DNA from 2 places in the Neobacillus sp. SAB-20_R2A genome. Region 1 is predicted to be linked to the other one. Evidence: a T-box and tRNA genes for the amino acid it is inferred to sense, from the RefSeq annotation. Region 1 holds a T-box; the other holds one or more tRNA genes.

Region 1 (4,724 bases):
CCGTCCTTTGAAACCAGCTGGTCCTTCAGTTCCTCTTGAGTGAAATGGGTGAGGATTTCAGTGATTCCTAGCGTCTCCTTATTTCTTTCTAGTTCTTTGACAGCTTTTTCAGCATCAGCGAAGTCGTCCTTCGTTAATTTTTTTTCACTATGGAAGACAAGCGCCGTTTGCAGGGAATTACCCTTATTTTCACTTGATTGAACATCCTTGAGAATTTTTTCGGCAAGGGTGGAGGGGTAGCCTTCTGGAACGGAAATTTGTCCTTTCTCTCGAACGAGATTTTCCATATTTGGCGCAGCCATAAAAAGCGCAGCAATGACTGCAATCCAAGCGATTAAGATAAACCATTTCCCCTTAATGATGGCTCTCACTTGCTATTCCCCCAGTTCTTCCTGTTTCTTGTTGTCTAAAATTTGTGCTAATTTTTCATACGTGTAAATAAAAGTTGTGATTTCGGTTTCATCGAACTGGGTAATGATAGATTCAACTAATTGATGGACCTTTTCCTGGGCACTTTGAAACAGTTCGACGCCTTCTTTTGTTAGTGTTAAATAAACCACTCTGCGATCTTTTTCGTCTCTAGTTCTTTGTATCAAGCCTCTATCAGTCATTCGATTGATGATAGCTGTTATTGCACTTTTATTGACCTGAAAAACTTCGGCCAATTCCGTTGAGGTACATTCTCCTGTCTGGTGGATATATCTTAAGATGTAGTGCTGGTCATTGGTCAATTCGTTTCCAAGTTGATTTTTAATTAAGGCTTCTGCTTTTTTATGTACCTGAAAGGAAATGTTTACATAGCGGTCAATTAAATCCTGGATTGTGTTGTTATCCATTTTGCCTTCACCCCATTACTTTTTGAAAAAATAGTTAACATATTGAACTATTCACCTGTTAAACTATATAACAAAGTAAATATTGTGTCAATTAGGAACAAACAGCAAAAAAAGACCCTGATTGTATAATAATCAAGGCCATTGCTCCATATGCTTTTGTAATTTTTTCTTATTCTTGATTCTTTTGATTAGATATATACCGGCTATCAATGCCAGCACATTTAATGAATCGCCAAAGTTAATTGTTAGACTGAATTGGTTATTCACCTTAATATCATTTTTATTGTTTGTTGTACTAGGACTACTTTTAATTTCCAGTTCTTTCCTTACCACTAGCATGCCCCCTAAAATCTATCATTTCTCTATTAATCATATTCGGGTAGGGGGAAATAATGCTAGATTTTAAAAAAGCGGTTTATGAAACAAATTGAGGAATCATCCTTCATTTTTTTCTTTATCAACGGCATTTTTAAAAATACGTTTCAGGGCTTCATTTTGCATTCTCATGTATTCAAGCAATGCTTCTTTTTCTTCCTCATCGAGCACGAGTTCATCCTTTTTTTCCTTTTCCATGCAAATCACCCCAATTTAGCTATTAATAGCATTTTAACTGATTCGGTACGTCGATTAAAGTAGTATTAAAAATTAAAAAAAGGCAATAATGGTTGATGTTGAGAAAAATATTCTTATGAAGGAATTGACTTTTAGCTAAGGGAAATATATAATTTTTTCAAAAATATAACTAGAAACAATGACGGGGATTAGTAAAATGAAAAGGTCTTACCAAGAGAGGAAACCATTGGTGTGAGGTTTCTTAAGACGGTCATTTGAACCTGCCTCCCGAGTTCTGTATCGGATGGATTGAAGATACATGCGGATCAAATCCGTTATCATGCAAAGAGTTTAAAGCATTTGCTTTATGAATTTAGGGTGGTACCGCCAGGCCTTGGTCCCTTTTTTAGGATCAAGGCCTTTTTATATGCAAAAAGCTAAATGCGTCTAAAACAGGCGCTGGAGCGGGAAATATTTTTCAGAAAATGATGAGGTGTCAAAATGGCTAAGGAATTTGTAAAAGATATTACTGCGATGGATGAGGACTTCGCGCAGTGGTATACAGATGTTGTTACTAAAGCAGATTTAATCGATTATTCAAGCGTCCGCGGTTCGATGATTATCCGCCCATATGGGTTTGCATTGTGGGATAATATCAAAAATGAAGTAGACCGTCGGATTAAGGAAACAGGGCATGAAAATGTTTATATGCCATTATTTATCCCTGAAAGTCTACTGCAAAAAGAAAAGGACCACGTAGAGGGTTTTGCTCCTGAAGTTGCATGGGTTACCCATGGCGGATCTGAAGAGTTGGCAGAAAGATTAGTTGTCCGCCCAACTTCTGAGGTTCTGTTCTGTGAGCATTATAAAAATATTATTCACTCCTATCGTGATTTACCAAAGCTTTATAATCAATGGGCAAACGTCGTCCGCTGGGAGAAAACAACCCGTCCATTCTTACGGACATTAGAATTCTTGTGGCAGGAAGGCCATACTGCCCATGCAACCGATGAAGATGCGATGGAAGAAACCATCAAAATGCTGAATGTGTATGCTGATGTACTTGAGAACACTCTAGCGATTCCTGTTGTAAAAGGGGAAAAAACGGAAAAGGAAAAATTCGCTGGGGCAAAACATACCTTTACGGTTGAAAGTTTAATGCATGATGGTAAAGCATTGCAATCCGGTACTTCCCACCACTTTGGCACTGGCTTTGCTGAAGCATTTGGGATTCAGTACACTGATAAGGACGGAAAGCTTCAATATGTCCATCAAACATCATGGGGCTTTACAACCCGTGTAATCGGCGCCTTAATCATGGTGCACGGCGACGACCGCGGTCTTGTGATTCCGCCAAAGGCAGCACCAACTCAAGTCATGATTGTGCCAATCGCACAGCATAAAGAGGGCGTACTGGACTTTGCATATGACTTGAAAAATTCCCTTGGCAAAGTGGCTCGTGTCGATATCGATGCCAGCGACAAAAAGCCAGGCTGGAAGTTCAATGAGTACGAAATGAAAGGTATTCCTGTCCGTTTGGAAGTTGGTCCAAAGGATATCGAAAACAAGCAGGTAGTTTTGGTGCGCCGGGACACTTTGGAAAAAATCGTCGTTTCAATGGATCAACTAGAAGAGAAGCTTGTAGCGCTGCTTGAGGAGATTCAGTCGAACCTGTACAACAAAGCGTTAAAGCATCGTGAAGAAAGAACATCGGTTGCGACTACACTTGCTGAATTAAAGGAATCTTTAGAAGCAAAGCCAGGATTTATCAAAGCAATGTGGTGCGGAGAGTTAGCCTGCGAGGAAAAAATCAAAGAAGATACCGGCGCTACGTCACGTTGTATCCCATTTGAACAAGAAAAAGTATCAGATAAATGCGTTTGCTGCGGAAAAGATGCAGATCAGATGGTTTACTGGGCAAAAGCATATTAAAAAATACCTTTTTGGGGGGCTCTTTCAAGACGGAAGAGCCCATTTTTAGGAGGTGCACAAAATGAAACCTATCTTAATAGATTTCCCAGAAGAATTTTACACAGAAAGATTAGTTATTCGTAAGCCGATGCCGGGTGACGGAAAAGTGGTTTATGAGGCAATGCAGGCTTCCTTGACCGAACTGAAGCCGTGGATGCCTTGGGCCCACCGCGATCAAACGCCAGAAGAGGTAGAGGCCAACATGCGTGAAGCGCATGCGAAGTTTCTCACTAGAGAAGATCTAAGATTGCATATATTTCATAAAGAAACCGGTGAGTTTATTGCATCTTCCGGATTGCATAGGATCAACTGGGATGTTCCCAAATTTGAAATTGGCTACTGGATTGATACACGGCATAGCGGAAAGGGTTACATAACGGAAGCGGTTGAGGGTATTACCAATTTTGCTTTTCAAGAATTGAACGCCAAGCGGGTAGAAATCCGCTGCGATTCCAAAAACGTGAAAAGCCGGGCCATTCCCGAACGTCTGGGATTTGACCTGGAAGGCATTTTAAAAAATGATAGTATTTCTGTTGTTGGAAATGAATCAAGAGATACATGTGTTTTTGCCAAAATAAAATAAAGTATTAAAAAAACTCGACCAAAAGTCGAGTTTTTAAATTAGCTAGGGACGTAACTAAATAATATTTTGTAATTGCCAAATATTCACGAATATATGATTTTGGGACAGCGATCAACGGTGTTTCCGCTGGAAGCCCTTGTACCTTAAGGTTGGCGTCAGCGGCAAGTGACAAGGCACGATAGAGATGAAAGTCATTCGTTACTACAACACCATCTTTAGCAGATGTCGGAATGAGCTTTTTGGAAAAACGAATATTTTCATATGTATCAGTTGATTTACCTTCTAAAACAATCCGAGATTCGTTAATCCCAAGTTTCTGTAGTTCTCTTTTTATACATTCAGCTTCAGATATATCCTCTCCGGGACCTTGCCCTCCTGAAGCAATGGCTATTGTGCTCGGGTTTTTCTTTAAATATACCGCAGCTGCATCTATTCCGCTAGCTAATGTTAACGATGGTTCGGTGCCTTTGACTCTAGCGCCAAGAACAATTAGGTAATCCGCATTTTTAGCAGGAACTACACCATAATTTAAGGATATCTTATATTGTAAAAAGGCTGCATAAATGATCCCCGCCGCAAATATTACCCAAAACAATAAAACTGTCTTTTTTCGAATCCTTTTCATTGATTTCGCACCTCAACAATTTACCAATCCTTTTTATTTTACATTATAAATGAATTGACTGGAAAATTTTGCGACTAAAGTCATAGTCCGAATTATTCAAAAATAATAATATGTGATTTACATCACTTTGTCTCAGTGATTTCTATCATATAATTCA
Region 2 (4,724 bases), 2.1 Mb from region 1:
ATATTGTGAAAATGCGCGATGAGGAAGGGAAATTCACCAGCCGCTCGCAATTAAAGAAGGTTCCTCGCCTTGGTGCAAAGACCTATGAACAAGCGGTGGGCTTCCTGCGGGTATTAGATGGAAAACAGCCGCTGGACCGGACCGGAATTCACCCGGAAAATTACAAAGAGGTAGAAAAACTCCTTAAAAACCTAGGCTTTACAACTGCTCACCTAGGGTCTGAAGAGTTGATATCTGCCTTGAACGGACTTGATTTGAAGTCTGTTTCTGAAGAGTTATCCATTGGTGAGTTAACATTGAAGGATATTGTTGACGCACTTGTAAGACCGGAACGTGATCCACGTGACGACCTGCCGCGTCCGCTTTTGAAAAAAGATGTTTTAAAACTGGAAGACCTAAAATCCGGAATGGAGCTCCAAGGTACAGTCAGAAATGTTGTTGATTTTGGAGCCTTTGTAGATATTGGTGTTAAACAGGACGGGCTTGTTCATATCTCAAAACTAAGTACTCGATTCGTCAAACATCCGCTCGATATTGTTTCAGTAGGGGATGTAGTAACCGTCTGGGTAGATTCGGTTGATATGAAAAAAGGCCGGGTAGCACTAACGATGCTTCCTCCAGCAAAATAAACGAAAACACTGCTTGCTTAGCAGTGTTTTTTTCTGTAAAAAAACCAGCATTGATTTAACATCTTAATTTGATATCGATTTTTTTCATAAAATGCTCTTTTCATTTGGTTTTGAAACCAAGTAGGCATAAATTAAACCTCCCGAAAAGTTTCTCCACAAGGGTATATACAATATATGCTATAATAGGTTGTCACGTTCGCAAAGAAAGTGAGGGAACCTTAAATGAAGGATTCGGAGCTTCAGTTGATGGTGGAAAAAATCTCGATGGAGTACTTTGGGAAGCCATTCAAACATAAGGCATCCTTTAATTCTCGGCTCAGATCAACTGGCGGCAGATATCTTTTGGGGACACATAATATCGAAATTAATAAAAAGTATTTGGAGCAGCTTGGCGAACAAGAATTAATTGGGATCATCAAACACGAACTAGTTCACTATCATCTTCACCTTGAAGGCAAGGGATACAAGCATCGTGATTTAGATTTTAAAATACTCTTAAAAAAGGTGGGAGCACCAAGGTTTTGCAATCAGCTTCCGGATGTCCCGAAAAGAAAATGTAAAGCTAAAAAAATACTTTTATATAAATGCACAAAGTGCAGCCTTCCATATCAGCGCAGAAGAAGCATTGATACAAGTCGCTATGTTTGTGGAAATTGTAAAGGGAAATTAGAAAAGGTCAAAGAATATCTTTTGGAATGAAAGTTTGAAGAACCATTTATTTCTATGAAAATTCGTATTGACTTTAGATAAAGACGTCATTATAATTTAAAGAGTCGATAGGGCAACGCCTTATTGGACTAGCTTCATATTTGCTATTATTCCGCAGTAGCTCAGTGGTAGAGCTATCGGCTGTTAACCGATCGGTCGCAGGTTCGAGTCCTGCCTGCGGAGCCATATTGGGGAAGTACTCAAGTGGCTGAAGAGGCGCCCCTGCTAAGGGTGTAGGTCGCGTAAGCGGCGCGAGGGTTCAAATCCCTCCTTCTCCGCCAGGTTAAAATATTGGCCCCTTGGTCAAGCGGTTAAGACACCGCCCTTTCACGGCGGTAACACGGGTTCGAATCCCGTAGGGGTCATCAGGAATGGGGAATGAAACAAATTCATTTCCTGTTTCTTTCTCTCTTGAAAAATAAATAAATTGGGCTATAGCCAAGCGGTAAGGCAACGGACTTTGACTCCGTCACTCGTAGGTTCGAATCCTGCTAGCCCAGCCATTTTTATGCGGGTGTGGCGGAATTGGCAGACGCACCAGACTTAGGATCTGGCGCCGCAAGGCGTGGGGGTTCGACTCCCTTCACCCGCACCAATAATTTCCTGTTGAAAAACCTCAGGAAACATGTTATGATTTTCTTTGTCACTAATTTAAAATGCGGTCGTGGCGGAATGGCAGACGCGCTAGGTTGAGGGCCTAGTGGTGGCAACACCGTGGAGGTTCAAGTCCTCTCGGCCGCACCAAAAAATATATTGACATAATAAATCGAATGTGATAAGATATAAAAGTTGATTAAAAAGAGCGCCCGTAGCTCAATTGGATAGAGCGTCTGACTACGGATCAGAAGGTTATGGGTTCGACTCCTGTCGGGCGCGTTCTAAAGTCTAACTCCAATATCGGGAAATAGCTCAGCTTGGTAGAGCACTTGGTTTGGGACCAAGGGGTCGCAGGTTCGAATCCTGTTTTCCCGACCATCACAATTTTATATGCGGGTGTAGTTTAGTGGTAAAACCACAGCCTTCCAAGCTGTTGTTGTGGGTTCGATTCCCATCACCCGCTCCACTTTAGAAAAATAGTTCTTTGAAAACTAAACAAACAAAAACGTCAACAAACAATAATTATTCATTTCTTCTGAAATGAAGCCAACGTAACATTTTTGAGCTAATCAACTCAACTTTATTGGAGAGTTTGATCCTGGCTCAGGACGAACGCTGGCGGCGTGCCTAATACATGCAAGTCGAGCGAATCACTGGGAGCTTGCTCCCGGTGGTTAGCGGCGGACGGGTGAGTAACACGTGGGCAACCTGCCTGTAAGACTGGGATAACTTCGGGAAACCGGAGCTAATACCGGATAATTTCTTCCCTCACATGAGGGAAGGTTGAAAGTCGGTTTCGGCTGACACTTACAGATGGGCCCGCGGCGCATTAGCTAGTTGGTGAGGTAACGGCTCACCAAGGCGACGATGCGTAGCCGACCTGAGAGGGTGATCGGCCACACTGGGACTGAGACACGGCCCAGACTCCTACGGGAGGCAGCAGTAGGGAATCTTCCACAATGGACGAAAGTCTGATGGAGCAACGCCGCGTGAGCGATGAAGGCCTTCGGGTCGTAAAGCTCTGTTGTCAGGGAAGAACAAGTATCGGAGTAACTGCCGGTACCTTGACGGTACCTGACCAGAAAGCCACGGCTAACTACGTGCCAGCAGCCGCGGTAATACGTAGGTGGCAAGCGTTGTCCGGAATTATTGGGCGTAAAGCGCGCGCAGGCGGTCCTTTAAGTCTGATGTGAAAGCCCACGGCTCAACCGTGGAGGGTCATTGGAAACTGGGGGACTTGAGTGCAGAAGAGGAAAGCGGAATTCCACGTGTAGCGGTGAAATGCGTAGAGATGTGGAGGAACACCAGTGGCGAAGGCGGCTTTCTGGTCTGTAACTGACGCTGAGGCGCGAAAGCGTGGGGAGCAAACAGGATTAGATACCCTGGTAGTCCACGCCGTAAACGATGAGTGCTAAGTGTTAGAGGGTTTCCGCCCTTTAGTGCTGCAGCTAACGCATTAAGCACTCCGCCTGGGGAGTACGGCCGCAAGGCTGAAACTCAAAGGAATTGACGGGGGCCCGCACAAGCGGTGGAGCATGTGGTTTAATTCGAAGCAACGCGAAGAACCTTACCAGGTCTTGACATCCTCTGACACTCCTAGAGATAGGAATTTCCCCTTCGGGGGACAGAGTGACAGGTGGTGCATGGTTGTCGTCAGCTCGTGTCGTGAGATGTTGGGTTAAGTCCCGCAACGAGCGCAACCCTTGATCTTAGTTGCCAGCATTCAGTTGGGCACTCTAAGGTGACTGCCGGTGACAAACCGGAGGAAGGTGGGGATGACGTCAAATCATCATGCCCCTTATGACCTGGGCTACACACGTGCTACAATGGATGGTACAAAGGGCAGCGAAGCCGCGAGGTGGAGCCAATCCCATAAAACCATTCTCAGTTCGGATTGCAGGCTGCAACTCGCCTGCATGAAGCCGGAATCGCTAGTAATCGCGGATCAGCATGCCGCGGTGAATACGTTCCCGGGCCTTGTACACACCGCCCGTCACACCACGAGAGTTTGTAACACCCGAAGTCGGTGGGGTAACCGTAAGGAGCCAGCCGCCTAAGGTGGGACAGATGATTGGGGTGAAGTCGTAACAAGGTAGCCGTATCGGAAGGTGCGGCTGGATCACCTCCTTTCTAAGGATATAAGCTGGACATATGAGCCAGACAATACATGTTTGTTTGATTGTTTCTTGTTTGTTTAGTTTTGAGGGAATTATCTCTCAAAACTTTCGTTCTTTGAAAACTAGATAATCGTATAGAAGAAGTAACCAAGTAAGAACCGAGTAATCGCCATTTTAGTTTTTCTCTCTTATTTTTAAGAGTAAGTAAAACCTTTTAGGTTAAGTTAGAAAGGGCGCACGGTGAATGCCTTGGCACTAGGAGCCGATGAAGGACGGGACTAACACCGATATGCTTCGGGGAGCTGTAAGTAAGCGCCGATCCGGAGATTTCCGAATGGGGAAACCCACTGTTCGTAATGGAGCAGTATCTTTACCTGAATACATAGGGTATTGAAGGCAGACCCGGGGAACTGAAACATCTAAGTACCCGGAGGAAGAGAAAGCAAACGCGATTCCCTGAGTAGCGGCGAGCGAAACGGGAACAGCCCAAACCGAAAGGCTTGCCTTTCGGGGTTGTAGGACACTCAACATGGAGTTACAAAGGAACGGGGTAGATGAAGCGGTCTGGAAAGGCCGGCCATAGAAGGTAAAAGCCCTGTAGTTGAAACTTCGTTCCCTCCTGAGTGGATCCTGAGTACGGCCGGACACGTGAAATCCGGTCGGAAGCAGGGAG

Evidence for each region. The T-box of region 1 lies ahead of proS (proline--tRNA ligase). A T-box ahead of a tRNA ligase gene usually reads a tRNA of that ligase, here a tRNA-Pro.
Region 2: it has a tRNA-Pro gene. The T-box ahead of proS (proline--tRNA ligase) is inferred to sense a tRNA for this amino acid. The anticodon was not compared.

Annotation. Positions count from the first base shown of each region.
Region 1 is NZ_CP145895.1:2,315,656-2,320,379, forward strand. Features, by position in the region: gene V5M37_RS11350 (MMPL family transporter) at 1-371, opposite strand, end outside; gene V5M37_RS11355 (MarR family winged helix-turn-helix transcriptional regulator) at 375-836, opposite strand; gene V5M37_RS11360 (hypothetical protein) at 969-1,169, opposite strand; gene V5M37_RS11365 (hypothetical protein) at 1,272-1,409, opposite strand; T-box leader at 1,579-1,794, shown strand; gene proS (proline--tRNA ligase) at 1,890-3,320, shown strand; gene V5M37_RS11375 (GNAT family N-acetyltransferase) at 3,382-3,942, shown strand; gene V5M37_RS11380 (YdcF family protein) at 3,947-4,558, opposite strand.
Region 2 is NZ_CP145895.1:240,134-244,857, forward strand. Features, by position in the region: gene V5M37_RS01290 (Tex family protein) at 1-629, shown strand, start outside; gene cmpA (cortex morphogenetic protein CmpA) at 647-757, opposite strand; gene V5M37_RS01300 (SprT family protein) at 852-1,328, shown strand; tRNA gene V5M37_RS01305 (tRNA-Asn) at 1,449-1,523, shown strand; tRNA gene V5M37_RS01310 (tRNA-Ser) at 1,528-1,618, shown strand; tRNA gene V5M37_RS01315 (tRNA-Glu) at 1,631-1,702, shown strand; tRNA gene V5M37_RS01320 (tRNA-Gln) at 1,766-1,840, shown strand; tRNA gene V5M37_RS01325 (tRNA-Leu) at 1,848-1,932, shown strand; tRNA gene V5M37_RS01330 (tRNA-Leu) at 1,996-2,081, shown strand; tRNA gene V5M37_RS01335 (tRNA-Arg) at 2,140-2,213, shown strand; tRNA gene V5M37_RS01340 (tRNA-Pro) at 2,236-2,312, shown strand; tRNA gene V5M37_RS01345 (tRNA-Gly) at 2,327-2,400, shown strand; rRNA gene V5M37_RS01350 (16S ribosomal RNA) at 2,515-4,064, shown strand; rRNA gene V5M37_RS01355 (23S ribosomal RNA) at 4,269-4,724, shown strand, end outside.